Regions from separate parts of the Microbacterium jepli genome, predicted to be linked through region 3. Evidence: predicted binding sites of a transcription regulator. Region 3 holds the regulator's gene; each other region holds the start of a gene.
The links. Region 3 encodes HrcA, which represses chaperone genes, less so after heat shock. Its sites were predicted from a motif close to TTNGCACTCGNNNNNNNCGAGTGCNAA; they were not measured.
Positions count from the first base shown of each region.

Region 1 (5,218 bases), on a different contig from region 3:
TGTCGGCGCAGTCGGCGAACGTGGTGCACTTCTCGCCGTCGCCCGAGCCGCCGGAGACCTCCTGCAGCTTCGCGGCGATGTCCGTCGCGGTGGTCGACTTTGCGGCAAGCGACGCGAGCGCCAGCAGGACGACCGCGTCGTAGGACTCGCCCGAGTAGGAGTAGTCCGCCAGCTCGGCGTTGCCCGCGGCGGTCCAGTTCTCGTTCAGGCGCTCCTGGAAGTCGTCCGACAGCTTCGGGCCGGGGAGCGTTCCCTTGGCACCCTCGAGCGGAACGGCGACGTCGGTGCCCCAGTTCTTGAGGTTTCCGTCGACCAGGTAGTAGTCAGCGGGGGCGATGCCGGCGTTCGACAGCAGCGGCGCGATGGTCGCGAACTGGTCGAACGTGATCAGGACGACCGCGTCGGGCTTGGCGGCCGTGATGGTCGCGACCTGGGCGTCGAACGAGGAGTCACCGTCGTTGTACGACGCGTCCGCGACGACCTTACCGCCGGTGCCCTCGAAGACCTCCTTGACGACACCGTAGAGACCGGTGCCGTAGGCGTCGTTCTGGTAGATGATGCCGATGTTCTTGTGACCGTCCTCCGCGATGAGGTTCGCGAGCACCTCGCCCTGCAGCAGGTCGCTGGGGGCGGTGCGCCAGTAGAGGTTGTTGTCGTCCCACGTGGTGAAGTCGGGCGACGTGTTGGCCGGGGAGAACGTGATGATGCCGGCGCTGACGTTGCTGTCGAGGAAGAGCTTGGTGACGCCGGATGCCGCGGCGCCGATCATCGCCGAGACGCCCGCCGACTGCAGCTTCGGGACCGTGGTCTCGAAGGCCTTGTTGTCGGCATCGCCGGAGTCGCCGAAGGTCGCGTCGATGGTGATGCCCTTGGCCGCCTCGTTGACCTCGGTGACGGCGAGTCCGACACCGGCCTCCTCGGGCGGGCCGAGGAAGGCGAGGCTGCCGGTCTGGGGCAGGACGGTGCCGATCTTGAGGGTGAGGTCCTCGGTGGGTCCCGACGAGGCGGACGACTCTGTGCCGCCTCCACCGCCGCCGGCGCAGCCGGCGAGGACGAGAGCGCTCGCGCCGGCCACGGCGATGACGCCGAGGATCTTTCCGGTGCGGGTACGGGAGAAGACGTTCATGTTGCTCCTTGCTGTGTATGAACGCGGGCGCGGCTCGGGCGCCGGCCCAGTGCCCCCCAACCTAGCCCGGCGCCTGTCTCGCGAGTGTTGCGAGTGGTTAACGATGTGTTACGCGACCCAATCGTTATCCAAGCCCGTGATTTCGCGTCCGATCAGGTGAATGCGGCGACATCGGAGACGCCGCGCGCACGGCGGGCGTGAAGGACGGAGTCGACGGACAGCACGATCAGCGCGAGCCACACCAGGCCGAAACCGAACCAGCGCTCGGGGGTCATCGTCTCGCCCAGCAGCCAGGCGCCGGTGATGAACTGCAGGATGGGCGCGGCGAACTGCAGCAGCCCGATCACCGTCAGCGGCACGCGGCGGGCACCCGACGCGAAGAGCAGCAGCGGCACGGCCGTGACGACGCCCACGAGGAGCAGCAGAACGGTGTGTCCCGGCCCCGCGGTGCCGATCGTCAGCCCGGCGCCGGCGGAGACGATGAGGAGCTGCACCACGGCGACAGGGATGAGCCACACCGTCTCGAGCGTGAGACCGCTGACGGCGTCGACCGAGGGGCCGATCCGCTTCTTGACGAGCCCGTAGAGACCGAAGGAGAAGGCGAGCGACAGGGCGATCCAGGGGAATTGCCCGTAGCCGAAGACGATCACGGCGATCGCCACGACGGCCAGCCCGATGGCGACCCACTGGGTGATCCTCAGACGCTCGCGCAGGAACAGCACTCCGAAGAGCACGGTGACCACGGGGTTGACGAAGTAGCCGAGGCTCGTCTCGATCACATGACCCGACAGGGTGCCGAGGATGAAGACCTGCCAGTTGACGTAGATGAAGGCGCCGGCCAGCGCCGTCCACCCCATGAGCCGCGGATTGCGGAGGATGACCCCGAACCGATGCCACCCGCGCGTGACGGCGAGGAGGAGGACGCAGAAGACCAGGGAGAACAGGATGCGCCAGGCGACCAGCTCCCACGGGCCGGTCGGCACGAGCAGCAGGAAGTAGAGGGGCAGGAAGCCCCAGAGGAGGTACGCCGCCAGGGCGTAGAGGCCGCCGAGGGTGCGCTCGCGAGCCGTGTCGGCGGGCGACGCCGCTGTGGGGGCGGAGGGCACGCGAGAGCTCATCGTTCCAGCCTAGGACCGGCCTCCGCAGGGCGGGCAGGTCCACACCGACCCGCGTGGCCCTGTGGGCGGAGGGCAGGGAGCGTGTGATCGGGAAGCCCTCTCGATGGAACGAGGAAGGCCCGGATGCCGAAGCATCCGGGCCTTCCGTCATTCGGGGGCGTCTCAGCGGACGACGACCGCGAGCACGTCGCGTGCCGACAGCACGAGGTAGTCGTCGGCGCCGAACTTGACCTCGGTGCCGCCGTACTTGCTGTAGATCACGCGGTCGCCGACGGCGACGTCGAGCGGGACGCGGTTGCCGTTGTCGTCGATGCGGCCGGGACCGACGGCCACGACCTCGCCCTCCTGGGGCTTCTCCTTGGCGGTGTCGGGGATGACGAGACCACTGGAGGTGGTCTGCTCAGCCTCGACCTGCTGGATGACGATGCGGTCTTCGAGCGGCTTGATGGAAACCGACACGGTCTACCTCTTCTTTCTCAACGCTTCGGAACGGAAGACTTGTTAGCACCCACCCATGGCGAGTGCTAACACCAGTCTAGGGAAGCGCTGGCACTCCCGCAACGCGAGTGCCAGTTACGGGATCTGATCCGTCCATCCCCTTGCGGTGGGGCCAATCCGATATTTCACTGGACCCGAATAGGACTCGTGCGGGGCGGCACGATGACTGGGCATGATCGGCACGAGGCCCCGCACCTGATCTTCTGGGGTTGATCACGGATGAGCACGTCGTACTACCTTGCCGTCGATGTCGGCACGAGCCGCACCGCTGCGGCCGTGCTGCGGGCGGCGGAGGATGCTGAGCCCGTGTCGTTCCCCCTGGGGCGCCACAGCGACAGCGCGCCGAGCGCGGTGTTCGTCGCGGACGGCGAGTTGCTGTTCGGCGACGCCGCGGCGCGGCGGGCCATCGCCCAGCCGGAGCGCGTGATCCGGGAGTTCAAGCGGCGAATCGGCGATGACGTCCCGATCCTGGCCGGCGATCGGCGCTTCGCACCGGAGGACGCCTTCGCCGAGGTCGTCACCTGGGTCATCGACGTCGTCTCCGAGCGGGAGGGCGCTGCGCCCAGCGGCGTGGCCGTGACCGTCCCCGTCGAGTGGCGCGGGCATCGCATCGACGCCGTCCGCGGTGCTCTGGCGCGTGCGGGGTGGAAGGACGTGCTGCTGCTCACCGAGCCGGAGGCCGCCGCGCGCCGCTACGAGGCGTCCCGGCCGGTGCCGCCCGGGCGCTTCCTGGCGGTCTACGACCTCGGCGGCGGCACCTTCGACGCCGTAGTGCTGCGCAAGACGCACGACGGGGTGCTGGCCGTCGCCGGCGCACCCGCCGGCATCGCGACGCTGGGAGGATCCGACTTCGACGATCTGGTGCTGCGCCACGCGGTGGCCGCGGCCGGGATCGGGCCCGAGGCGATGAGGATCGACGACGAGAGCCGGGTGGCGTGGGCCGCCATGCGCCGCGAGTGCATCGACGCGAAGGAATCGCTCTCGTTCGACTCCGAGGCCGTCGTCCCGATCCTGATCGGCGGCGGACGCACCACCGTGCGCCTGACGCGCTCCGAGTTCGAGGACATGATCGAGGAGTCCATCGGGAAGACGGCCGACGTGCTCGGCGAGGCGATGACGGCCGCCGATCTCGACACCGACGGCGACGACCTCCACGCGATCCTGCTTACGGGCGGGTCCTCGCGCATCCCCCGTGTGGCGCAGCTGCTCTCGGAGAGATTCGACCGGCCCATCGCCGTCGACGCCGACCCGAAGGCGATCATCGCGCTCGGAGCGGCGATGGCGGCTGCGGCGTCCTTCCGGGTCGACGAGCCGGAGGAGGACGACGCGTTCGACGAGGCGCCGCAGCCGGCGCCGCCCGTCGTGCCGCAGCGGAAGCCGCGGAGGAGATGGGTGCCGAGCACCGCGGGAGCCGCCGCGATGACGGATGCCGCGCCGGCGCCATCCCGCACCGACGCGGCCTCGAGCAACGCAGGCGTCGCCGCCTCCGCCGCGGAGACGCCCGCACCCCGCCCCGCGCGCCGCGGATGGCTCGGACGGGGGCCGGCTGCGGCATCCGTCATCGCCGGCGCCCTCGTGCTGGCCGGCGGCATCACCATCTCGGTGCTGTCGGGATCGCTGCCCGACGGTGCGGACGCCGTCACCGAGACTCCGCCCGCGTCGTCGACGCCGGCCGCCACACCCGCCGCCGGAGTCCCGTCCCCCTCCGACAGCGCCACACCGCTCCTGCAGCCGGCGGACACCCCCGTCGTGCTCTTCGGCGGCGAGGACGAAGCGGCAGCCGCCACCCCGGCGCCGGCAGAGGAGGCGACCCGATGAACGCCGCCCCCCGGGTGTCGGGCCACCTCTCCCCGGCCGAACCGCCCGCCCTCCTGCCGATCCTCGCCCGCACCCACGCGGAGGTGCTCGCCACCGGCGGCGCACCGCACCGCGCGCTCATCATCGGACCTGCCGGCTCGGGCAAATCGCGACTGCTGCGCCGCCTGCGCCAGAGGATCGCGGCCGGCGGAACGGCCGTCGTGCGCCTCACCTCCGCCGTGGACGTGCCCGGACTGCCCCAGAACGACGTGCTGCTGGTGGACGATGCGCACCTGCTCGACCCCGCACTCCTGGCCGCGGTGGCCGACCGCGCCGCCGACGTCGACGCGGGCCTGCTGGTGGCCTGTCGCCCCCTCCTCCCCGGCGCACCCGCCGAAGCCGTCACCCGCATCCTCGAGCAGTCGCAGCCCGCGCTCGTGCTCGGCCACGTGTCGCGCGCCGACGTGACCGCGCACCTCGAGGAGCGCGGCACCAGCCTGACCACGGCCTGCCTGCGCGACATCCTCACCACCACCGGCGGCGCGGCCTGGCTCGTCGCCGAGGCGCTGGCCGTCCACGACGGCGAGCGCTGCGACGACCCGCGGCATCCCGAGACCGCCGACGCCCTGCAGGATGTCGTCGCCCATCGCCTGCGCTCGAGCACACCCGCCGTCCGCGC
Region 1 covers NZ_JBDFLW010000003.1:544,343-549,560, reverse strand. The annotation lists gene ABC304_RS03220 (ABC transporter substrate-binding protein) at 1-1,126, opposite strand, end outside; gene rarD (EamA family transporter RarD) at 1,279-2,244, opposite strand; gene groES (co-chaperone GroES) at 2,407-2,703, opposite strand; gene ABC304_RS03205 (Hsp70 family protein) at 2,962-4,560, shown strand; gene ABC304_RS03200 (helix-turn-helix transcriptional regulator) at 4,557-5,218, shown strand, end outside.
Region 1: groES (co-chaperone GroES) is a predicted target of HrcA. The motif match lies at 2,746-2,772, and genes of this name have one in related genera.

Region 2 (5,218 bases), 730 kb from region 3:
GAGGGACCATCGGCGACCTTCCCGGGTGGTCACGACGCCAGCCCGGCTCAACGATATAGGTATACGGTGTAAGCCTCCACGCGCGGCCGGTACATGAGTCGCCAAGACCCATGGATGCTTCGTGTCAGCGCGGCATGGCGGACAGGTGCCGCGTCGCGTCGATCGTCTTGATGCGGCTCGGCCGGCCGCGGGTCGGCTTGCCGCCGACGTAGAGCCAGCCGAGCAGCTCCTCGTTCTTCTTCAGCCCGTGCGCCTTCGCCACGGCCTTCGCGCGGGTGTGCTCGCCGCTGGTGCGCCAGAACACGCCCCAGCCGGCCTCGTCGAGCAGCAGGCTGAGCATGTGCGCGACGCCCGAGGCGACGGTCTCCTGCTCCCACCGGGCGACCTTGCTCTTGCGGTAGCTGACGACGACCGCGATCAGCAGCGGGGCACGCTGTGGCTTCGTCGACGACCCCTTCTTGCCCTCCGCCTTGTGGAGCGCGCGTCCCAGCCGGTCGCGGTCGTGTCCGCGGAGCTCGATGAGGCGCCACGGCGCGAGCGCGGAGTGGTCGGCCACACGGCCCGCCGCTCCGATGAGCCGGACGAGCTCGTCATGGCTGGGCGCGGCATCCGTCACCTTCGACAGGGAACGGCGCGTGCGGGCGGCCTCGTATGCGCTCGTCACGCAGAGGCCTCGGGGGTGAACTCGAGCGACAGCGAGTTCATGCAGTAGCGGTCGCCGGTGGGGGTGCCGAAGCCGTCGGGGAAGACGTGACCCAGGTGCGAGCCGCAGGTGGCGCAGCGCACCTCGGTGCGCTCCATGCCGTGCGAGCGGTCTTCGATGAGCTCGACGGCGTCGGGGCGCACGGACTCGTAGAAGCTCGGCCATCCGCAGTGGGAGTCGAATTTGGTGCCGCTGCGGAAGAGCTCGGAGCCGCATCCGGCGCAGGTGTAGAGGCCCGCTCGGCTCTCGTCGAGCAGCTCGCCCGTCCAGGCGCGCTCCGTGCCCGCCTGGCGCAGCACGGCGTAGCGATCGGCGCCCAGCTCCTCGCGCCACTGCGCGTCGGTCTTGGTGACTTCGTAGCTCATGACCTTCTCCTCGTTGCTCCCCTCTATTCAACCCGACCCGGGCACGGCGGGGCTCCTCGCGGAGTCGTCGTGGGCGAGGATGGCCGCATGATGCAGGATTCCGCGGCCGCCGTCGCGGAGCGATACGACCGCTTCGCGCGCGAGGAGGCGCCCGGCAGATCCGCCCTCTACGAGGAGTGGGCGCGCGGGGTCGCCGGGGACCCGGCGGTGCAGGCGATCCTGAGCCGGGTCGCGGCGAACCACCGGCAGCCGCCGCTCGTCTTCGCCGTCACGCGGATGCTCGGCGCCCCGGAGGGCCGCTACGCCGCCTGGGCGCGCTGGGTTCGGACGCACGCGCACGAGGTCGTCACCGAGTGCGGTGGCCGCAGCATCCAGACCAACGAGCCGCTGCGGTGCGCGGCGCTCCTCCCTGCGCTGTCGCTCGTGCCCGGACCGATCGCCCTCCTCGAGATCGGGGCCAGCGCGGGTCTGTGCCTCTACCCCGACCGCTACTCCTACCGGTACGCGGGTGAGGAGGCGGCGCTGGATCCGGTGGACGGAGTGTCGGACGTCGTGCTGCACTCCGTGCTGCGGGGGAGTCCAGAGCTGGGGATGCCGCACGTGATCTGGCGGGCGGGCATCGACCTCAGCCCGCTCGACGCCGGCGACCCGGACGACCGGCGCTTCCTGACGGCGCTCGTGTGGCCGGGGGAGGAGGGCCGCGTGGAGCGCATCGAGGCCGCGCTCGATGTGGTCGCCGCCGATCCGCCGGTGCTCGTGGCGGGCGACGCCACCGACGAGACGCTGTTGAGGAATGTCGCGGCTCGGGCGCCCGCGGGGGCGACGCTCGTCGTGACCACTCCAGGGGTGCTGCCGCACATCCCCCGCGCCGGTCGCGACAGGCTCCTCACCGGCATCCGCGCCCTCCACGCCCGCTGGATCACCGTCGACCCCGTCGGTCTCCACGACACGTGGACCGAGCGCGTCGGCTCGGGTTTCGCACTCGCCCTCGACGGGCGGCCGCTGGCTCGCGTCGATCCATTGGGAGGTTCCGTGGAGTGGCTACCGGAGGCGACGGTGTCCGCGGTCTAGCGTGACAGCGTGCCTCTGACCGACCGCGACCGCGCTCTGCTCGACTTCGAAGCCGCGTGGAGCCGCCATGCCGGGGCGAAGGAGGAGGCCATCCGGGCCGAGTTCGGCCTGTCGCCGGCGCGTTATTATCAGCTGCTCGGGCGTCTGCTCGAGACGGCCGAGGCGCTCGCCTACGACCCGATGCTGGTGAAGCGGTTGCGGCGCATCCGCGACGCGCGCGAGAGCGCCCGTCTCTCCCGGGCCGCTGCGGCGCAGTGAGCCGCGCGGCGGTCGGTCACAGGGCTGCTGGGTAGGATCCAGGGATGCCGAGACCCTCCTTCCCCAAGGATCGCTTCGACGACCTCCCCTCGCCGCACGGCCGGGTCGGCGCGCACCGTTCCGAGAACCCCCACATGCGCGGGTGGGTCATCTTCCTCTGGGCGGCGGTGGCGACCATCGTCCTCATCGCGCTCGGCATCTTCGGCACGCTCGTCGCGTCCGGCCGCGTGACGCTCTTCCCGACGCCCACCCCCTCGGCGACACCCACGCCCGTCGTGACGCCGGTCGTCGACACGAGCTACAACGTCAGCATCCTGAACGCGACCCCGGAGGACGGACTCGCGACGCAGGTCAAGGACGTCGTGGTGCAGGCCGGCTGGGCGAGCGACGCCGTGCTGGCCGGCGGTGCGGGCAGCTCGGACTTCCCGCAGACCACGGTGTACTACCTGCTCCCCGCCGACGAGCCGGCCGCCCTGGGCCTCGCCCAGGTCATCGGAGGCGCGCGCGTCGAGCAGAGCGAGGTCTACCAGCCGCTCGAACCCGACGCCAGGCAGCTCACGGTCGTCATCGGCCTCGATCGCACCTCCACCCCGCCGACGCCCACCGACGGCCCCTGACGCGGCGGCGTGTTTCACGCCGGTAAAAAGTTCGGTGCACCCGTGTCAACAGTCGCTGGACGGCCCGGATCGCGCTGATCCCGGTGCATACGATGCTCCTGACCACCAGCAACAGGAGTGATTCGCATGACCCAGGGCACCGTCAAATGGTTCAACGCCGAGAAGGGCTTCGGCTTCATCACCGTGGCGGACGGCCAGGACGTCTTCGTCCACTACTCCAACATCGACATGTCGGGTTTCCGCGTGCTCGAGGAGGGCCAGACCGTCGAGTTCATGGTCGGAACCGGTCAGAAGGGCCCTCAGGCCGAATCGGTGCAGGTCGTCCGCTGACCCGCGGCATCCGCTCGTCGCCATAGACGACGGATGCTTCGCCATGCCGTTCCGCGCGGCTTGCACTCCCCTGGGGCGAGTGCCAGAATGGGGTTAGCACTCGGTATCTCCGAGTGCCAAAGACCATTCGCTACGTCCGGACCTCAGGTCCGGGAGGGACGACATACACATGGCAAAGATCATCGCTTTCGACGAAGAGGCCCGTCGCGGTCTCGAGCGCGGCCTGAACATCCTGGCCGACGCCGTCAAGGTGACGCTCGGCCCCCGCGGTCGCAACGTCGTGCTCGAGAAGAAGTGGGGCGCCCCCACGATCACAAACGACGGTGTCTCGATCGCCAAGGAGATCGAGCTCGACGACCCGTACGAGAAGATCGGCGCCGAGCTGGTCAAGGAGGTCGCGAAGAAGACCGACGACGTCGCCGGTGACGGCACGACGACGGCCACCGTCCTCGCACAGGCGCTCGTCAAGGAGGGCCTCCGCAACGTGGCCGCCGGCGCCGACCCCATCTCGCTGAAGCGCGGCATCGAGAAGGCCGTCGCGGCCATCTCCGACGAGCTGCTCAACAGCGCCAAGGAGGTCGAGACCAAGGAGGAGATCGCCGCCACCGCGTCCATCTCCGCCGCCGACCCCGCGATCGGCGAGCTCATCGCCGAGGCGATCGACAAGGTCGGCAAGGAGGGTGTGGTCACCGTCGAGGAGTCCAACACCTTCGGCACCGAGCTCGAGCTCACCGAGGGCATGCGCTTCGACAAGGGCTACATCAACCCCTACTTCGTCACCGACCCGGAGCGTCAGGAGGCGGTCTTCGAAGACCCGTACATCCTGATCGCGAACCAGAAGATCTCGAACATCAAGGACCTTCTGCCGATCGTCGACAAGGTGATCCAGGAGGGCAAGGAGCTCGTCATCATCGCCGAGGACGTCGAGGGTGAGGCTCTCGCGACCCTCGTGCTCAACAAGATCCGCGGCATCTTCAAGTCGGCTGCCGTCAAGGCTCCCGGCTTCGGCGACCGTCGCAAGGCGCAGCTGCAGGACATCGCGATCCTCACCGGCGGACAGGTCATCACCGAAGAGGTGGGCCTGAAGCTCGAGAACGCCACCACCGACCTGCTCGGCCACGCCCGCAAGGTCATCATCACCAAGGACGAGACCACCATCGTCGAGGGTGCCGGCGACTCGGGCCAGATCGAGGGTCGCGTGACCCAGATCCGTCGCGAGATCGAGAACACCGACAGCGACTACGACCGCGAGAAGCTCCAGGAGCGCCTCGCGAAGCTGGCCGGTGGCGTCGCCGTCATCAAGGCGGGCGCTGCGACCGAGGTCGAGCTCAAGGAGCGCAAGCACCGCATCGAGGACGCCGTCCGCAACGCGAAGGCAGCCGTCGAGGAGGGCATCGTCGCCGGAGGTGGTGTCGCGCTCATCCAGGCCGGCAAGATCGTTTTCGAGAAGCTGTCGCTCACGGGTGACGAGGCCACGGGCGCGAATATCGTCAAGGTCGCCATCGAGGCGCCTCTGAAGCAGATCGCCCTCAACGCCGGTCTCGAGCCGGGCGTCGTCTCCAACAAGGTGGCGGACCTGCCCGTCGGACACGGCCTGAACGCCGCGACCGGCGAGTACGGCGACCTGTTCGCACAGGGCATCATCGACCCGGCGAAGGTCACGCGCTCCGCGCTGCAGAACGCCGCGTCGATCGCCGGTCTGTTCCTGACGACCGAGGTCGTCGTCGCCGACAAGCCCGAGAAGGCTGCGGCGCCGATGGGTGACCCGTCGGGTGGCATGGACTTCTGATCCACGTCTGAATGACACGAGCGGCCCCGGCATCTGCCGGGGCCGCTTCGTCGTTCCCGGCAGCCGGGGCCGCTTCGTCGTTCCC
Region 2 covers NZ_JBDFLW010000005.1:1,146,770-1,151,987, forward strand. The annotation lists gene ABC304_RS09645 (hypothetical protein) at 1-10, opposite strand, end outside; gene ABC304_RS09650 (nitroreductase family protein) at 125-664, opposite strand; gene msrB (peptide-methionine (R)-S-oxide reductase MsrB) at 661-1,068, opposite strand; gene ABC304_RS09660 (DUF2332 family protein) at 1,156-2,139, shown strand; gene ABC304_RS09665 (DUF3263 domain-containing protein) at 2,149-2,397, shown strand; gene ABC304_RS09670 (LytR C-terminal domain-containing protein) at 2,442-3,014, shown strand; gene ABC304_RS09675 (cold-shock protein) at 3,141-3,344, shown strand; gene groL (chaperonin GroEL) at 3,514-5,133, shown strand.
Region 2: groL (chaperonin GroEL) is a predicted target of HrcA. The motif match lies at 3,438-3,464, and genes of this name have one in related genera.

Region 3 (5,218 bases):
CACCGCGCTGCGCCGACCCCTCGCTGGAGTCGCAGCCATTCCGACAGATCGGACTCCGATACGCGTGTCCGGTGCCGGGAGGACGCGGACCCGCCCTCGGCGCCGAAGCCGTAGGCGATCGCGATCGCCTCGAGCACCGTCGACTTGCCCGAGCCGTTCTCGCCCACGAGGAACGTCACACCGGGATGCAGCTCGAGGCCGTCGGACAGCAGCTGCGCGACGGCGGGGATGGTGGCGGGCCACCGTCGCGGGTCGGGTCGGCTGCCCTGCAGGTCTTCGTCCGGTCGTGCCCGCACGGCGACCACGGGCTGCTGGCGGAAGTCTGAGGCGCGCATGCGCGCAGTCTGGCATGGACCGGCGACGCGTCCCGGGGAGTCGCACAGCGCGCATCGGTAGGCTGAGGACATGCGCCGTGGGACGTTCAGGGACGAGACCGTCGACTATGCCGCCGTCGGCGGCACCCAGGCCCGCGACCTCATGCAGTACCCCCCGGAACGCAGCATCCCGGCCGAGGAGTCCTGGCGGATCGGCAGCGGGCAGGCCCGCTTCGAGACCGCCGGCGAGGCCCTGCTCTCGTGGTCCGCGCAGCGCGGAGGCGACCTCCGGCTGAGCGACGTGCGCCCCGCGGCGGGCCCGATGTACTCCGGCGTCAGCTTCGACGAGGAGGGCAACGCCGTCTCGCCGAGCCGGCTGGAGGCCGACCAGCGCTTCGACACCGACGGCACGCCCTATGTCGGCCCCGGCACGACCATCCGCCTCCACGGACGCGTCGACGGCATGAACGCCGACGCGGAGCTGCGCGTCATCTTCGCGATCGAGGAGGCCCGCAGGGTGGGCTTCGCGCTCGGCACGGTCGGCAGCTCGGTCGTCAGCGGCGAGGAGTCCTTCCTCATCGAGTGGTACCCGAACGACGAGGTGTGGTTCACCGTCCGCGCGTTCGACGCGCCCGTGGCCCTCGCCTACCGGGTGTTCCCGGCCCTCGTGCGGCGCCGCCGCAAGGCGCTCTTCCAGCGGTACCTGCGGGCCATCTCGCCGCTGTACACGTCCTGATGGGCGCGGCCCTCCCGCTCGGCGATCCCGCACCCCTCGACGGCCGGCTGCCCGACGACGTCCGCGCCCGGCCCGAGACGGACTTCTCGGTCTACCTGCACGTGCCGTTCTGCCGTGTGCGCTGCGGGTACTGCGACTTCAACACCTACACGTCCGACGAGCTGCGCGGTGCGCGCCAGGACCAGTACGCCGACACGCTGCTCGACGAGGTCGCCCTGGCCCGCGGCATCCTGTCCGAGGCCGGCGCCCTGCGTCCGGCCGCGACGGTGTTCTTCGGCGGCGGCACGCCGACCCTCCTGCCGCCCGGCGACCTCGGCCGCATGCTGGACGGGGTGCGCGACGCCTTCGGGCTCGCGCCCGGCGCGGAGATCACCGTCGAGGCGAACCCCGACACGGTGACCGATGCCGCGGCCGCCGAGCTCGCCGAGGCCGGGGTGACCAGGATGTCGATCGGCATGCAGTCCGCGGTGCCGCACGTCCTCGCCGTGCTGGACCGCACGCACGATCCCCGCAACGTCGACACGGCGGTCGCCGCCGCACGCGCGGCCGGTCTCGAGGTGAGCCTCGACCTCATCTACGGTGCGCCGGGGGAGTCGCTCGACGACTGGCGGCGCTCGCTCGAGACGGTGCTCGCCCTGGAGCCCGATCACGTCTCGGCGTACGCGCTGATCATCGAGGAGGGCACGAAGCTCGCCCGCCGCATCCGCCGCGGGGAGGTCGCCGCGCCCGACGAAGACGTCCAAGCCGACATGTACGAGCTCGCCGACGCACTGCTGGATGCCGCCGGGTTCGACTGGTACGAGGTGTCGAACTGGTCGCGGGGGCCGGCGCACCGCTCCCGCCACAATCTCGCGTACTGGCGGGGCTCCGACTGGTGGGGCTTCGGCCCGGGGGCGCACAGCCACATCGACGGCCTCCGCTTCTGGAACGTCAAGCACCCGGCGGCCTACGCGCAGCGGCTGCACGCCGGGCAGTCGCCCGCGGCCGGCCGCGAGCGCCCGGACGCCGAGGCCCGGCGCCTGGAGGACGTGCTGCTGCGGAGCCGGATCCGCGACGGCCTGCCCGTGTCCGAGCTCCTCGGGGAGGGGCGGCACGCGATCGCCGCCCTGATCGCCGACGGTCTCGTCGAGGGGCCGGCGGCCCTGAGGGGCCGGGTGGTGCTCACCCTCCGCGGACGGCTGCTGGCCGACGCCGTCGTGCGGGCGCTGACACCCTGACAGGGCTCCCGGCTCGCGGCCGCGGCATCCGGTAGAATTGGCACTCCAGACCAACGAGTGCCAGAGCGGGGGGAGGAGTCGACATGGTCACCGAACGCGGACTGCAGGTGCTGCGAGCGATCGTGCAGGACTACGTCGACACCCACGAGCCGGTCGGCAGCAAGACCATCGTCGAGCGCCACGCCTTCGGGGTGTCGGCTGCCACGATCCGCAACGACATGGCCCTGCTCGAGGACGAGGAGCTCATCGCCGCTCCGCACACCTCGTCGGGTCGGGTGCCCACCGACAAGGGCTACCGCGTGTTCGTCGACCACCTCGCCGAACTGCGTCCGCTCACCCCGGCGCAGCGCACGGCGATCTCGACGTTCCTCGACGGACCGGCCGACCTCGACGACGTGCTGGCGCGCACCGTCCGCGCGCTCACCCAGCTCACCGGCCAGGTCGCGATCGTGCAGTACCCCTCCTTCGCGCGCGCCTCGGTGACCCATGTCGAGCTGGTGAACCTCGGCGCGGGACGGATGCTGGTCATCGTCGTGACCGACACCGGCCGCGTGTCGCAGCGGATCGCCGTCGTCGGCCGTGAGTTCGACGACGATGCCGTCGCCCGCATCCGCGCCCGTCTTTCGGCACTGGTCGTCGGCCTGTCCGTCAAGACCGCCGTCTCCCGGGTCGCGGAGATGATCGCCGCGCCTCCGGTCGACGCCCGTGCCGGCGAGAGCGACGCCGTCCACACCATCGCCGCCGTCATCTCGGAGGAGCTCGACGAGTTCCGGCAGGACCGGATGCTGCTCGCGGGCACCGCGAACCTCGCCCGGCGCGAGTCCGACTTCCGCGGCAGCATCTACCCGTTGCTGGAGGCCATCGAGGAGCAGGTGACGCTGCTGCGCCTGATGAGCGAGATGGTCGCCGACGAGCACGGACTGGCCACGAGCATCGGCCGCGAGAACGAGCCGTTCGGCTTGTCCGAGGCGTCGGTGCTCGCGAGCGACTACGACGCCACCCGCGCCCGTGCGCGCGTCGGCGTGCTGGGCCCGACCCGCATGGACTACCCCCAGAACCTCGCGGCGGTGCGAGCCGTCGCCCGCTATCTCACCCGGATGCTCGAAGACGACGACGCCGCTCACTGAGCGACGCCGACGGCATCCGTCACGAACGATCCCCGCGGCCACCGCGGGCAGGAAGGCGAATGTGGCTGACCACTACGAGGTCCTCGGCGTCTCGCGCGAGGCGACCCCCGAGGAGATCAAGAAGGCGTACCGGCGTCTCGCGCGCGAGCTCCACCCCGACGTCAACCCGGGCGAGGACGCATCCGAGCGCTTCAAGCTCGTCACGCACGCCTACGACGTGCTGAGCGACGCCGAGCAGCGCCGCCGCTACGACATGGGCGGCAGCGACTCGCCCTTCGGCGGCGGGGGCGGCGCCGGGTTCGGCGGCTTCGGCGACATCTTCGAGACCTTCTTCGGTGCGGGCGGCGGCCAGCGGGCGGCCCGCCCGCGCTCGCGCGCCGAGCGCGGTCAGGACGCCCTCGTGCGCGTCACCCTCGACCTCAAGGACGTCGTGTTCGGCGTGCACCGCGACCTCGAGGTCGACACCGCCGTGCTGTGCGAGACCTGCGGCGGCTCGTGCTGCCAGCCGGGCACGTCGCCCGTCACCTGCGACATCTGCCACGGCTCCGGCCAGGTGCAGCGCACCGTGCGGAGCCTGCTGGGCAACGTCGTCACGAACCAGCCCTGCAACGTCTGCCAGGGCTACGGCACGACGATCCCGTATCCGTGCGGCACCTGCCAGGGACAGGGCCGCGTGCGCGCCCGCCGCACCGTCTCGCTGGACATCCCCGCCGGCGTCGAGACGGGTCTGCGTCTGCAGCTTCCCGGCTCCGGCGAGGTCGGACCGGCCGGAGGCCCCAACGGCGACCTCTACCTCGAGGTCACGGTGAGCCCGCACGACAGATTCAGCCGCGACGGCGACGATCTGCTCGCCACCCTCGAGGTGTCGATGCCCGACGCCATCCTCGGCACGCGCACCACGATCGAGTCGCTCGACGGACCGGTGGAGCTCGAGGTGCGCCCCGGAGTGCAGGCCGGCGACGTCCTGACCATCAAGGGCCGGGGAATCACACCGCTGCGCGGCTCGCAGCGCGGCGACCTCCGCGTCGGCGTGCAGGTGGTGACGCCCACGCGGCTCGACGGCCGGGAGCGCGCGCTGGTGGAAGACCTCGCGAAGAGGATGAAGGCGCCGGCGCCCCACCTGTCGGAGTTCCACCAGGGGCTCTTCTCCAAGCTGCGCGACCGCTTCCGGAACGGCTGACCCGTGGCGCTGCACTTCCTCGTCGACGAGGCGGGGGAGGCCCGGCCCGGCGACACGGTGACGCTCTCCGGGGCGGAGGCCCACCACGCCGCCGTCGTCCGCCGCGTGCGGGTCGGCGAGGAGGTCACCCTCGGCGACGGCCGGGGCGCCTGGCTGCGGGGCACGTGCGAGAGCGTGTCGCCGCGCGAGGTGATCGTGCGCGTGGACGGGCGGACGGATGCCGCGGCCCCCGCACCGCGGATCGTTCTCGTGCAGGCGCTCGCCAAGGGCGACCGCGACGAGCTCGCCGTCCAGGCGGCCACCGAGCTGGGCGTCGACGCGATCGTCCCCTGGCAGGCCGCGCGCAGCGTCTCGCGGTGGGATGCCGCCAAGGCGGAGAAAGGCCGGACGCGCTGGGCGACCATCGCGCGGGAGGCCGCGAAGCAGGCCCACCGCGCGTGGCTGCCCGAGGTCGAGCCCGTCGAGACGACGAGCGGCCTGATAGCGCGGGCCGCAGCATCCCGGATGCTGGTGCTCGAGCCCACCGCGGAGCTCGCCCTCACCGGGGTCGACCTCGCCGCGCACGACCCCCGCGACGTCGTGCTCGTCGTCGGACCGGAGGGCGGGATCGACACGTCGGAGCTCGCCGCCCTGCGCGCGGCCGG
Region 3 covers NZ_JBDFLW010000005.1:1,877,248-1,882,465, forward strand. The annotation lists gene ABC304_RS13160 (AAA family ATPase) at 1-335, opposite strand, end outside; gene ABC304_RS13165 (DUF1990 domain-containing protein) at 406-1,050, shown strand; gene hemW (radical SAM family heme chaperone HemW) at 1,050-2,267, shown strand; gene hrcA (heat-inducible transcriptional repressor HrcA) at 2,351-3,394, shown strand; gene dnaJ (molecular chaperone DnaJ) at 3,456-4,574, shown strand; gene ABC304_RS13185 (16S rRNA (uracil(1498)-N(3))-methyltransferase) at 4,578-5,218, shown strand, end outside.